DNA from 3 places in the Bacillus inaquosorum genome. Region 2 is predicted to be linked to each of the others. Evidence: riboswitches for the same ligand, from Rfam matches in the RefSeq annotation. Region 2 holds a riboswitch; each other region holds the start of a gene.
What was found. Region 2 has a riboswitch for thiamine pyrophosphate ahead of tenA (thiaminase II). Riboswitches for the same ligand answer to the same signal wherever they lie in the genome.

Region 1 (4,665 bases), 1.8 Mb from region 2:
GCTGGCAACTAAGATCAAGGGTTGCGCTCGTTGCGGGACTTAACCCAACATCTCACGACACGAGCTGACGACAACCATGCACCACCTGTCACTCTGCCCCCGAAGGGGACGTCCTATCTCTAGGATTGTCAGAGGATGTCAAGACCTGGTAAGGTTCTTCGCGTTGCTTCGAATTAAACCACATGCTCCACCGCTTGTGCGGGCCCCCGTCAATTCCTTTGAGTTTCAGTCTTGCGACCGTACTCCCCAGGCGGAGTGCTTAATGCGTTAGCTGCAGCACTAAGGGGCGGAAACCCCCTAACACTTAGCACTCATCGTTTACGGCGTGGACTACCAGGGTATCTAATCCTGTTCGCTCCCCACGCTTTCGCTCCTCAGCGTCAGTTACAGACCAGAGAGTCGCCTTCGCCACTGGTGTTCCTCCACATCTCTACGCATTTCACCGCTACACGTGGAATTCCACTCTCCTCTTCTGCACTCAAGTTCCCCAGTTTCCAATGACCCTCCCCGGTTGAGCCGGGGGCTTTCACATCAGACTTAAGAAACCGCCTGCGAGCCCTTTACGCCCAATAATTCCGGACAACGCTTGCCACCTACGTATTACCGCGGCTGCTGGCACGTAGTTAGCCGTGGCTTTCTGGTTAGGTACCGTCAAGGTACCGCCCTATTCGAACGGTACTTGTTCTTCCCTAACAACAGAGCTTTACGATCCGAAAACCTTCATCACTCACGCGGCGTTGCTCCGTCAGACTTTCGTCCATTGCGGAAGATTCCCTACTGCTGCCTCCCGTAGGAGTCTGGGCCGTGTCTCAGTCCCAGTGTGGCCGATCACCCTCTCAGGTCGGCTACGCATCGTTGCCTTGGTGAGCCATTACCTCACCAACTAGCTAATGCGCCGCGGGTCCATCTGTAAGTGGTAGCCGAAGCCACCTTTTATATTTGAACCATGCGGTTCAAATAAGCATCCGGTATTAGCCCCGGTTTCCCGGAGTTATCCCAGTCTTACAGGCAGGTTACCCACGTGTTACTCACCCGTCCGCCGCTAACATCAGGGAGCAAGCTCCCATCTGTCCGCTCGACTTGCATGTATTAGGCACGCCGCCAGCGTTCGTCCTGAGCCAGGATCAAACTCTCCGATAAATGGATCACAGGTTAAGTTCACCGCATCCTGCGGCGACACCTGTGTGACCTGCATCGTGCAGGCCCTAGTTTGACTGACTACGCACATCACTGTGCGATTTATTTAAAAATGAATTAACAGGTACGTTTTGTCTTGTTTAGTTTTCAAAGATCATTCTGTTACTTACTTCTCAATGAAGCAGCTTTACTAATATAACATTCGGCTTCTTTTTTGTCAACAACTTTTTTTAAATTGTTTTGAAGCTTCTTGTTTTGTCTGCTGTTCATCAGCGACGTTTAATAATATAACACCTGTATTCATTTATAGCAATAGTTTTTTTAAAAAAATCTATAAAACAAATAAACTATAATCTTTGTCATGGTATCTGTCGCGTATTTATCATATAACTATTTTAAAAGAACATCTATTCAGTAATGCAATCTTGTTGTTTTTTTCTTTTTCTTGTATAGTAGAAACGAACTAAATACTGATGACCACAAGGGGAGCATTAAAGCTGAGAGTGAGCGGTTACGTTCTGACCCTTTGAACCTGTTAGTTAACGCTGGCGTAGGGATGTGGCAAAGTCAAATGAATTGCAGATTGTAAAGCAGTGCGTGGAACTTTTCTCATCCTTCCGCGTGCTGCTTTTTTGTTGTCCTTTTGGTTTGTCTATTGATGGAAGGGGATTTTATGAATCAATCTAAGCAACTGGTTCGCCTTATTGAAATTGCAATTATGACTGCGGCTGCTGTTATTTTAGACATCGTCTCAGGAATGTTTCTCCGTATGCCTCAAGGAGGCTCGGTCTCCATCATGATGATTCCGATCTTTTTGATTTCGTTTCGGTGGGGTATCAAAGCTGGCCTTACTACCGGTCTGCTGACAGGTCTTGTTCAAATAGCGATCGGAAACTTATTCGCACAACACCCTGTACAGCTATTGCTAGATTACCTTATCGCGTTCGCAGCTATCGGATTAAGCGGATTTTTCGCTTCTTCTGTCCGTAAAGCCGCTGTATCCAAAACAAAAGGAAAACTGATTGTTTCAGTAGTCAGCGCAGTTTTTATCGGCAGTTTCCTCCGCTATGCCGCACATGTCATTTCAGGGGCTGTGTTTTTCGGCAGCTTCGCTCCAAAAGGAACGCCTGTATGGATTTATTCTTTAACTTATAATGCTACCTATATGGTTCCTTCATTCATCATCTGTGCAATTGTCCTTTGTTTATTGTTTATGACAGCACCGCGTTTGCTCAAAACTGACAGAGCTTAACGAGAAACCCCCAGCGCAATCCGCTGGGGGTTGTTTTTTGCTATCTGTTAAGGACTGTTTTCAAAGCAGGAAGATCCGGCCAGCCAAACCCTATTTCTTTCAGCCTTTCTCCTGCAATTTCAAAGCTGTCCTCCGCTTCTCTTTCAGGGGAATAGGACTGATAAAATGTAATTGAGGGGTTCTTCTCCATCACCCAAACAAACATGCTCGAAAAGCTATGATGAAGCAAAAACTCTGCTCCTTTTGCTAAGAGCGCTCTCCCTGCCCCTTGCCGCTGATGTTCTTCTAAAAGGTAAATAGCGTATAGCTCGCCGTCATAGCCTTTTTGTTCAGAGCGGATAGGTCCAAATGAAGCAAAGCCGAATATCGAACCTTTTTCATCCTGAGCGACAAATACACCCTTTACCGAGCGGCTTTTCCATTTGTCTTCAAATTCCTTATAATTCAGACTGTTTAAGTAATCAGCCGGGACAATTCCTCGATATGTTGTCCTCCAGCTGTCCACATGCACCTTTGCAATGTCCTTTATATCTTCTACCTTTGCTTCTCGTAAGATTACCATCTGCTGCTATCCTTTCCGCAGTCATTATTCTGGTTTTTGGACCGTTTTTGCTTCTTTTATTTCATTTGTTAATTCGTTAATGCTTTGTTTTACGTTTCCTTTTCCTGAAAAGTTCTCAATCATTTCTTTTACGTCAATTCCCGACGATGCTTTCAAGCTTTCTTGCAGGCTTGACATTAAGTTTGTCGCATAGCTGGTTACTTTGTTGGCGCCGCTTGATTCACCGCTTCCTCCTGTATCAACAACGGTGATTTTATCAATATTTGAAAGAGGTGCCGCTGCTTGTTTCGCGTATTCCGGAAGCATTTTTACGATCATGTCGAAGATCGCAGCCTGCCCGTACTGCTCGAAGGCAGCCGCAATTTTCTCTTTTGCTTCCGCTTCTGCCAGACCTTTTAGGCGGATAACCTCAGCTTCTGTTTCCCCTTTCGCTTTTTCAGCTTCTGCTTTTGCAAGCCCGTCAATTCTGACTTTTTCCGCCTCAGCCTTCGCCATTGCTTCTATACTGTACTTCTTGGCATCGGCTTCCGCGAGCTGTTTGGCTTTCTCGGCTGCTGCGGACTGCTCGACTGAATAACGGTCTGCATCGGCTTTTTTCTTTACCTCTGAGTCGTATTGGCGTTCACGGCGAAGAATTTCTTTTTCTTCCAGTTCTATTTGTTTTTGGCGTTCGATAATTTTAACCTGCATTTCCTGCTCTGTGACTTGCTGGCGCGCCCTGGCAGTCTCTAAATCATATGCCTGGTCGGCATTCGCTTTTGCCGTATCTTGTTCTCTGCGGTATTCAGCCATTTTGAGCTGATTGATTTTTTCAGCTTCAGCAATTTCTGTCGCCCGTTCAAGTTCTGATTTTTTTGCATCTTTGTCCGCTTCTGCCCGCTTAATCCGGGTTTCTTTATCAGCCTCTGCTGTTGCGATATCAGCATCACGCTTTACCTGGGCAATTCTCGGTTTCCCTAATGATTCAAGATAACCATTTTTATCACGTACATCTTTAATGGTAAAGGAGACAATCACAAGCCCCATTTTCGCGAGGTCCTGTGAAGCGACACGCTGCACCTCTTGAGAAAATTTCTCCCTGTTTTTATAGATTTCTTCAACTGTCATTGAGCCGAGAATGGAACGAAGATGGCCTTCTAAAACCTCCCGCGCTTCCTGCTCACGGTCTTCTTTTGATTTTCCTAAAAATTGTTCGGCCGCTGTAGCGATTTCTCCTATAGAACCGCCGATTTTAATAATCGCAGTTCCATCGGCCATTACAGGCACTCCTTGTTCTGTATAGACTTCAGGTGTCGAAACATCCAGTTTGCTTGATAATAGGCTTAGCGGCTCTGCCTGCTGGAAGACGGGTAGAACAAAGGTTCCTCCGCCGCGGACGATTTTAATACGGTTGCCGCCTTCATCGACATGAACGTTTTTATTGCCGAGATAGCTCCCCGTTACGATTAACGCTTCATCAGGCCCTGCCGTACGATACTTTGTGATAAACACGGCTATTAGTGCAATTAATAAAAAGAATACAACTCCGATGACAATTATAATCGGCATTGTCATATCACATTCCTCCTTGTTTTATATAGGTTCATGCGGAGTAACCGAAAGAACTCCGTTGTTGACATCTACAACTAAAACCGTTGTTCCGTAACTGATCTGCTGATTCTCAAAGCTGACCGCTGACTTCGAGATGGTGCCGCCTATCCCTTCAATGACCACT
Region 2 (4,665 bases):
CTCTTCTTTTGTATGCCAGCTGACTGAATCCAAGTCATCCATCTTCCTCAGCCGCAGCACGTCTTCTTCAGAAAACGCAAGCTTAAACATACCACCGTTATGCTGCCTGATATCAATACCGGATAATGTATAAAGCTCCTCACCAAGGCCTTTATACAGACGCTGGCTGTGCATGGCGAAGTCAAAAAACGCGTCACGTTCCTCGCACTCAGCATGGGCGCCCAGCATCCCGGCAGCGGCACTTGTCGTTCTGCTGCCCATTGTTCCGCTTTCAAACAATGCGGTGCTTTTGTTTTCCTTTGCCAAATGATAAGCAATAGCGGAACCGATAATTCCGCCTCCAATGACAACTGCATCATAATGCCTTTTCATAGCGCATCTCCTTTAGCTTGCGGGAATATCGTCTAGCAGCTTCCAAAGGGTCAGCATCAGAAAAAATTCCCGACATGACAGCGATGCCGTCTGCTCCTGCTAGTTTTACGTCTCTTAATCTGTCTGGCGTCATACCGCCGATGGCAATAACCGGGATGGAAATCCGCTGTTTAATATCTGACAGCAAAGACACACCTCTGCCTTCAAGACCCTTTTTGCAATCTGTTTCAAACACATGGCCGAACAACACGTAGTCTGCGTCTTCCTTTTCTGCTTGAACCGCTTCCTCCAGTGAATGCACGGACCGTCCGATATGAAGGTGAGGAAATCTGGCTCTGACCTGCTTTGGTGAAAAGCTGCTGCTTGGCAGCTGCACGCGATGAATCGTAGAAAAAAGCGCAATATCCACCCGCCCGTTCATGACCAGTTTTCTCTTATCAACACCGCCTTCGGACATAAGCCCGAGCAGTTTCAAAATGTCGGCGGCCGATTTTGACCGTTCCCGAATGTGAATATAATCAACTTCATTCTGAATAGCTATAATTGCTCTTGCTAACTCTTCAACCGGCTTGCAGTCATCAGTTATGGCGTGAAGCTCCAAATTCCTCCACCTCTTTTATGCCGCGGTCGGACCAGCCTTCTTTTCGATAGGCCATTCCCCAAAATTGATATTCATAGAAGCTGGAAATAACAAAATTCTCTTTCATTTTGGCACGCACTTCCTCCGTGCTGTTTTCCGCCAGCTCATCAAAGCGATTGATTTGCTCTTCAACCTGCTGTTTGAACCAGTCACCGCCGTATGTGCTGATCCACTTCTGATAAATCGGATGCCCCGGATCACATGTCAGCAATTTCTCGCCAACCTCGTAATACAGCCAGTAGCATGGCAGCAGGGCCGCTAATATCTCAGCAAAATTCCCGCTCAAAACCGAACGGTACATATGGGATGTATAAGAGTACGCCGTAGGAGACGGCTTAAACGCCTTACGCTCTTCTTCACTGATTTCCAACAGCTCCGCAAATTCGCGATGAAGCGCCATTTCCGCCTCATATGTACCTTGGGCGTGGCTTGCCATCCGTCCCGTTGTATAAAGGTCCTTCGCATAAGCGGCGCCGAACGATTGCACCTTCGCAAAATGCGTTAAATAATATGAATCCTGAAGCACGTAGTATTTAAAACGGTCAATCGGAAGCGTTCCGTCACCGATTCCCTGAACGAACGGATGGACAAAGCTCCCCTCCCACCATTCTGCGGCTGCACTGCGGCATTCTTCTGAAAACTTCACACGTCATTCCCCCTGTCTGAAAAATAAAAAAACCACTTTCCCGCAAGGAAAAGTGGTTTGGAATTGGCATAGTAAAATAACACAAATACCGCTCCACTTCCCTACGCAGGTCTGAACCTGTTCAAGTTATGAGGGTCTAAAAGTCACACTTTTATCTCAGCCCTTATGAAGGACACCCCTAGTGGTTATACGAATACATATTGAATTGTTCTGCACCTCTATATTAACACGAATCCCTATTTGGTCAAGGTTTAACCTTCCAATGTTTTCTTAAGATCCGTTACGTACGCCCGAGATCCGGTGACAATTAAGCGGTCTCCCAGTTTCAGCCTTGTATCCCCATGAGGAACGATGCTGTCCACACCTCTGAAAATCCTGACAAAGATGACGTCGCCTGTTAAAGGGAATTCCCGCAAAATGACACCGTCGTATTTGCTGTTTTCCATATTAATTTGATACAGCGAAGACTCCTGGTTCGTGAGCAGCTTCATGACGCCAGGCGCTTCTATCAGCGCGCGAAGCAGCGTTTTTGTCGACAACAGAATAGAAAAGATGCTGATCTCCTGCTCCTTCAAAGCTGCTTCATTCTCGGGTGATCCGACGCTGGCAATGACTCTTTCTGTGCCTTTTTCTTTTGCAAGTAATGCAATGTCGGCATTCATGTCTTCATTCCCTGTCGCAACAACAAGAATATCCGCATCAAAAATACCGAGTGAGTCTAGGGTTTCAGGCTCATAATCAGAAATCGTTTCAACCGTAAACACTGATTCTGACAGCTTTTCCTCTGCATTCTCTTGGTAGACGTGCACAACACGCACGTCATACTCGTTCTCTGGCAATTCAAGTGTAACAGGCAGAGTCATTTGGTTGGCGCCGATAAACGCAATCGTCTTTTTCTCCTCCGGCTGCTCCTCCCGTTTGTACAATTTTTTAAAACAGATCGGCGTAAAAATACTGGCAATAACTGCTACTAAAATCAGTGCTCCTGACATATTTGCGCTGATCACGTGAAGCTGCTGGCCGATTGTCGCAGCGGCAATCACGAGCGAAAGGGTTGATGTCAGCAGGAAACCAGACGCCAAAACTGTTCGATTATCATACCACTTCTTCAAGTACATGACAGGAATGATTTTGCTTATTAACAGCGCCAACAGCAGGAGCGGAATCATGATTAAAATGGTTCGATCTTGGAAAAGAGTCCAAATATCCAGCTTCACGCCGACCATCACAAAGAAAATCGGTATTAAGAACCCGTAACCGAATGAATCCAGTTGCTGAACAAGTTCTTTGTTTGGTGAAAGAAGGGAAACAAGAACCCCCGCTAAGAAAGCGCCGAGAATATTTTCTGCCCCTAGTGATTCAGACAGGGCAACGAGTACGATAATTAACGTAAAAATGGCACGCGTTCCGATCTGGATCGTCCCTTTTGACATGGTCTGAACAAAAGAGCGATGTTTAAAGACCCGGCCGAAAAAGTAAAGCACCACTCCGGCTGCGAATAGGATCATCAGGAGCCACATGTTTCCGCTGTCCTCTCCGTATAAAGAAGAAAAAACAGCAAGAAGAATCATCGTGGCCAAATCCGCAATAACAGCAACGAGCAAAATAATCTGCCCGATATTTGAATTCATGATCCGTTCTTCTTTCAACGTTGGAACGACAACGCCCAAAGAAATCGTTGAAATAATAAGCGTCATTAAAAAAGCATTTTGGATAAATCCTGCCAAGACGAACCCATAGGACAGCAGCAATGATAAAATAAAAATACCGGCAAAAATTATAGATGCCGCAGCAAACGTATTAGGCGCTTCCTTTCCGTTCGGCAGGAGCTGCTTTTTCTTTCCTTTCTCAAACGATGAAAAATCAATTTCAAGCCCGCTTAAAAACATTAAAAAGATAAATCCGAGCATAGAGAGCGTCTGGAGCCATGTATCACCCTCCACAACTAAATTAAGACCGCTTTTTCCAATAATCAGCCCCATAATGATTTCAGCAACAACAACCGGGATGCTGAGTTTAAATCGATGCAAAAGGATGGGTGTCAAAAATGCAACGATAAGTACAACAACTAAAGATGCGACAGATGTATGCGCCATAATCAAAACCTCCTTTTTAGATCAGGGTTATGCCAGTTCTCAATCAAAGAACAGAACCTCATTTTTAAAAAACATAACGCGATTTTAACAAGGGTCAAGACAAAAAATAAAGTAATAAGGTCTTAATCCTGTTTAGAAAATGATTCTTCTATAATTTGCACATAAAAGCTTGTGATGACTCACAGCACTTTGCTTCATAATAAATAAAACAATCGGCAAGGAGGATACCGCATGGCTTACGATATAATCAGCGATATTCATGGCTGCTATGACGAAATGACTGAATTAATCCAAAAGCTTGGCTATACAATTAAAAATGGAGTACCTGTCCACGAGGAAGGCAGGGTGCTTGTTTTTGCCGGAGATTTGACTGACAGAGGGCCCAAATCGATAGAGGTGATCCGCTTTGTAGCCGGCGCTTACGAAAAAGGCGCTGTGCGTTATGTCCCGGGAAATCATTGCAATAAACTGTACCGCTACTTAAAAGGAAATCCGGTGAAAGTAATGCATGGTCTCGAAACAACAGCGGCGGAGCTTGAAGAACTTTCTAAAGAAGAAAGAAAAGCAGTCAGCGAACAGTTTATGAAGCTGTACGAAAAAGCGCCGCTTTACGACATCTTACATAACGGAGAATTAGTTGTCGCTCATGCTGGAATAAAGGCTGACGATATCGGCAAAAATACCCGCAGAGTGAAAGACTTCGTGCTTTACGGCGATGTGACGGGTGAAACGTATCCAGACGGCAGACCCGTCAGACGTGATTGGGCGGCATCCTATAACGGAAAGGCTTGGGTGGTTTACGGCCATACACCTGTGAAGGAGCCTCGGAAAATCAATCGCACTATCAACATCGATACAGGCTGCGTGTTCGGAAATAAACTGACAGGCTTTCGCTTTCCAGAAATAGAGAC
Region 3 (4,665 bases), 360 kb from region 2:
GTTCTGTTAATGAAGCTCCCAAACGGTGATCAGGCGGCTCGCGCCATTTTGATTGAACGCAATCTGCGTCTGGTCGTCTATATCGCACGGAAATTTGAAAATACAGGAATTAATATAGAGGATTTAATCAGCATCGGCACCATCGGATTAATTAAAGCTGTGAATACATTCAATCCAGAAAAGAAAATCAAGCTGGCGACCTATGCCTCACGGTGTATAGAAAATGAAATCCTCATGTATTTAAGAAGAAACAATAAAATTCGTTCAGAGGTTTCCTTTGATGAGCCGCTTAATATTGATTGGGATGGCAATGAGCTTTTGCTTTCTGACGTACTCGGCACTGACGATGACATCATCACAAAAGATATAGAAGCCAACGTAGATAAAAAACTCTTAAAAAAAGCGCTTGAACAGCTCAATGAGAGAGAAAAGCAAATCATGGAGCTGCGGTTTGGGCTTGTCGGCGAAGAAGAAAAGACCCAAAAGGATGTAGCGGATATGATGGGGATTTCTCAGTCCTATATTTCGCGTCTTGAGAAAAGAATTATAAAAAGATTGAGAAAAGAGTTCAACAAAATGGTGTAAAATTTTTTATGGTTATAACCCCTTGATTTTACAGGGATTTCCTGATTTCGACTGTTTTTCGGTCTGAGTGCAGTGCATATTTTTCCCACCCAAGGAGATACTTAACGTTGTACAGCAGCTCCTGTAGGGAGGGAAAAAAGTGTCTAGGAATAAAGTCGAAATCTGCGGGGTGGATACCTCCAAATTACCAGTACTCAAGAATGAAGAGATGAGAAAGCTGTTTAGGCAGCTGCAGGATGAAGGCGATGATTCAGCCAGAGAAAAGCTTGTAAACGGGAACTTGCGTCTTGTCTTAAGTGTCATTCAAAGATTTAATAACAGAGGGGAGTATGTTGATGACTTATTTCAGGTCGGCTGCATCGGACTAATGAAATCCATTGATAATTTTGACCTAAGCCACAATGTTAAGTTTTCAACATACGCTGTACCTATGATTATCGGAGAGATCCGCAGGTATTTACGCGATAATAACCCGATCCGTGTTTCAAGATCGCTTCGGGACATCGCTTACAAGGCGCTTCAGGTAAGAGAGCGGTTAATCAGTGAGACAAGCAAGGAGCCGACTGCAGAAGACATCGCAAAAGTTCTTGAAGTACCGCATGAAGAAATTGTATTTGCGCTTGATGCCATCCAGGATCCGGTTTCTCTATTTGAACCGATCTATAACGACGGCGGAGACCCGATCTATGTTATGGACCAAATCAGTGATGAGCGCAATACAGATTCACAATGGATTGAAGAGCTGGCTTTAAAAGAGGGCATGAGAAGGCTGAATGATAGGGAAAAAATGATTTTGAGAAAGCGCTTCTTCCAAGGGAAAACACAAATGGAAGTAGCCGAGGAAATCGGGATTTCCCAAGCGCAGGTGTCCAGGCTTGAAAAAGCAGCTATCAAACAAATGAATAAGAATATTCATCAATAATGACATGAAAAGCCTTTAAAACAATTTTTGTTTTAAAGGCTTTTCTATTGATTGCGGGTTGTTTACGTTTTGGAAAAAATAAGGTATCCTAGTCCGTACAGAGTTTTATGAAAATTAAAACAATTATAATAGAAGTTTAGAGGAGGACCACGATGATTTTGCAGCTTGACAATGTCTCACTAAAACGAAATGGAAAATGGATACTGAGGGATATTCATTGGAAGGTGGAGGAAAAGGAAAATTGGGTGCTTTACGGATTAAATGGTGCCGGAAAGACAGCGCTGTTAAATATGCTTTGCTCATATTACTTTCCAACATCAGGCGAGATGCAGGTGCTTGGCCATGAATTTGGTAAAACCGAGCTTGGGGAGAAGCTCAGACGGAAAATTGGCCTCGTCTCAGCGGGTCTTCAGCAAAAATTGTATCCGGCAGATTCAGCCTTTGAGATTGCGTTGAGCGGAGCTTACGCTTCGATAGGATTATATGAAACGCCAAGTGCGGAAATCAGGGAAAAAGCGATTGGTTTGTTAGAGGATTTGGGTGCAATAGAATATGCCGACCGACGCTATGAAACCCTTTCTCAAGGAGAAAAACAAAGAGCCTTGATTGCAAGAGCGCTAATGGCCGATCCGGAGCTGCTGATATTGGACGAACCGGTCACAGGGCTGGATTTTATTGCCCGGGAAAAGCTGTTAGACACGATTACATATATTGCAAACAAAGAAAAAGCGCCATCGATCCTTTATGTGACACATCATGCGGAAGAAATTTTACCGGTCTTTGACAAAGCCCTTTTGTTAAAACAGGGAGAGGTCTTTAGCTCAGGAGAAATAAAGGAAATGCTCACTGATCACATACTTTCCGCTTTTTTTGATACGCCAATCCATGTATTATGGAATCAGGATCGGCCGTTTTTAACAAGAGCCGAGCCGATAACGAATGCCTGACAAACACATATAGATTCATCCTAGGGGTGCTTTGCGAAGCTGAGAGAGACATTGTCTCAACCCTTTTGACCTGATCTGGATCATGCCAGCGGAGGGAAGCGGTGAAATAGCGGAGTACATAGGACTCTGTTTGTTTTTACTAAGCCGTTTCATAACATTTGAAACGGCTTTTTGATTTTTAAGAATAGGAGCGGATCACATTGAATCAACAAATAGACTCTCTGTTAAAAAAGGTGGAAGATCAAAAGGAGGAGCTTATTCAGCTGGCAAAAACGCTGATTTCTTATCAAACACCTGCACCGCCTGCAAGAAATACAGACGGCATTCAGTCATGGATTGCTCGGTTTTTAAATGAAATGGGATTCTCGATCGACAAATGGGACGTGTACCCGGGAGATCCCAATGTTGTAGGCCTGCTAAAGGGAACAGATGCAGCAGACTATCATAGCTTGATCATCAATGGTCATGTAGATGTGGCAGAGGTAAAAGAGGATGAGGATTGGGAGCATGCTCCGTTTCATCCAATTGAAAAAAACGGTTTCTTAATCGGACGGGGTGCTTCTGATATGAAAGGCGGAATGGCGTGTGTGCTGTTTGCGGTCAAATTGATTCGTGAAGCCGGCATTGAACTTCCCGGTGATTTGATTCTGCAATCGGTTATCGGGGAGGAAGTTGGAGAAGCCGGTACGCTTGAGTGCTGTAAGAGGGGCTATCGTGCTGATTTTGCAGTTGTCGCAGATACGAGCGATATGCATATTCAAGGTCAAGGCGGTGTCATTACAGGCTGGATCGAAATCAAAAGCAGTCAAACGTTTCATGATGGGACGAGGCGGAATATGATTCATGCAGGCGGAGGAACATTCGGGGCAAGCGCAATTGAAAAAATGGCAAAAATCATTGCGGGGCTCGGTGAACTTGAGCGCCACTGGTCCATTATGAAAAGTTATCCCGGCTTTAAACCAGGCACAAATACGATTAACCCGGCTGTCATTGAAGGCGGCAGACATGCGGCTTTTATAGCGGACGAGTGCCGGCTGTGGATCACAGTGCATTTTTACCCGAATGAAACCCATGACCAAGTGGCAGCGGAAATAGAAGATTACATCAATCGGCTGAGTGACAGTGATGTTTGGCTTAGGGAAAACCGCCCTGTTTTTAAGTGGGGAGGCTCATCTATGATTGAAGACAGAGGAGAAATTTTTCCGGCACTGGAAGTTGATCCTGGCCACCCAGGCGTCTCAGCGCTTACTGTGTCTCATGAGAAAGTGAAACGGGAGCGCCCGGTTATGGACGTTTCTCAATCCGTTACAGACGGGGGATGGCTGTATAATGCCGGCATTCCATGCGTGATATACGGTCCTGGCGATCTGCACAATGCACACTCCGTAAACGAGGAGGTATCGATTGAGCAGCTGGTAGATTATACAAAAATCATGCTCGATTTTATCATCAGCTGGTGCAGCCGTAAAAAAGAACAGTGATCATGAAAATTTCTTCTTGCTGACAAGGTTCAGCCCGCCCGTTCATATACTGGAAAAAAGGACGGAAAAAGGACGTGATGGGATGATCAGCATTTCTGAATTTCAGGTGAAGGATGTCGTCAATGTCTCAAACGGAAAAAAGCTGGGGAGCATTGGTGATATAGATATCAATGTGACCACTGGAAAAATTCAAGCGATCATACTGGGAGGAAATGGGAAGGTTCTCGGTTTTTTTGGAAAAGAAGAGGAATTGGTCATTCCATGGCGAAATATAGTAAAAATCGGGGAAGACGTGATCTTGGTCCGATTAAGTGAACCGCATGCATAACCTGCTTTGTCTGCCGCGGATTGGCAAATGCCGGAAGTCTTGATTTCTTCCGGCACATTTCATTTAGAAATATGCAAATCGGCGCTCAACGAATGCAGAAAGATGTGGTAAAATAAGTGGGAAATTCCGCTTTTTTAAATGTTTGTCGAAAGGTTGGATCATCATGAATACATATCACCCATTCAGTCTTACCACACCCTCGACACTCATGATACAAGACTGGACACAAACGAATCAAAACAACAGAGAAGTCATTGCCGGATTTACTACGAAAAACGGCGGTGTCAGCCAAAAGCCTTTTGAATCGTTAAATACAGGATTGCACGTTCATGACAAAGATGCAGATGTAGTTAAAAATCGTGAATATATTGCCGATATGTTTAATATTGATTTGCAGTCTTG

Region 1: linked by a shared signal. The riboswitch ahead of thiT (energy-coupled thiamine transporter ThiT) and the one ahead of tenA (thiaminase II) in region 2 are both predicted to bind thiamine pyrophosphate.
Region 3: linked by a shared signal. The riboswitch ahead of M1M80_RS08495 (acetylornithine deacetylase) and the one ahead of tenA (thiaminase II) in region 2 are both predicted to bind thiamine pyrophosphate.

The regions. Positions count from the first base shown of each region.
Region 1 covers NZ_CP096592.1:3,163,300-3,167,964, forward strand. The annotation lists rRNA gene M1M80_RS16090 (16S ribosomal RNA) at 1-1,140, opposite strand, end outside; TPP riboswitch at 1,610-1,711, shown strand; gene thiT (energy-coupled thiamine transporter ThiT) at 1,811-2,389, shown strand; gene M1M80_RS16100 (GNAT family N-acetyltransferase) at 2,430-2,951, opposite strand; gene floT (flotillin lipid rafts scaffold protein FloT) at 2,976-4,505, opposite strand; gene M1M80_RS16110 (NfeD family protein) at 4,524-4,665, opposite strand, start outside.
Region 2 covers NZ_CP096592.1:1,353,532-1,358,196, reverse strand. The annotation lists gene thiO (glycine oxidase ThiO) at 1-372, opposite strand, end outside; gene tenI (thiazole tautomerase TenI) at 356-973, opposite strand; gene tenA (thiaminase II) at 951-1,658, opposite strand; TPP riboswitch at 1,740-1,848, opposite strand; gene M1M80_RS06535 (monovalent cation:proton antiporter family protein) at 1,910-3,754, opposite strand; gene prpE (bis(5'-nucleosyl)-tetraphosphatase PrpE) at 3,986-4,665, shown strand, end outside.
Region 3 covers NZ_CP096592.1:1,714,636-1,719,300, forward strand. The annotation lists gene sigE (RNA polymerase sporulation sigma factor SigE) at 1-585, shown strand, start outside; gene sigG (RNA polymerase sporulation sigma factor SigG) at 725-1,507, shown strand; gene M1M80_RS08490 (ABC transporter ATP-binding protein) at 1,660-2,454, shown strand; TPP riboswitch at 2,467-2,568, shown strand; gene M1M80_RS08495 (acetylornithine deacetylase) at 2,655-3,935, shown strand; gene M1M80_RS08500 (YlmC/YmxH family sporulation protein) at 4,018-4,263, shown strand; gene pgeF (peptidoglycan editing factor PgeF) at 4,427-4,665, shown strand, end outside.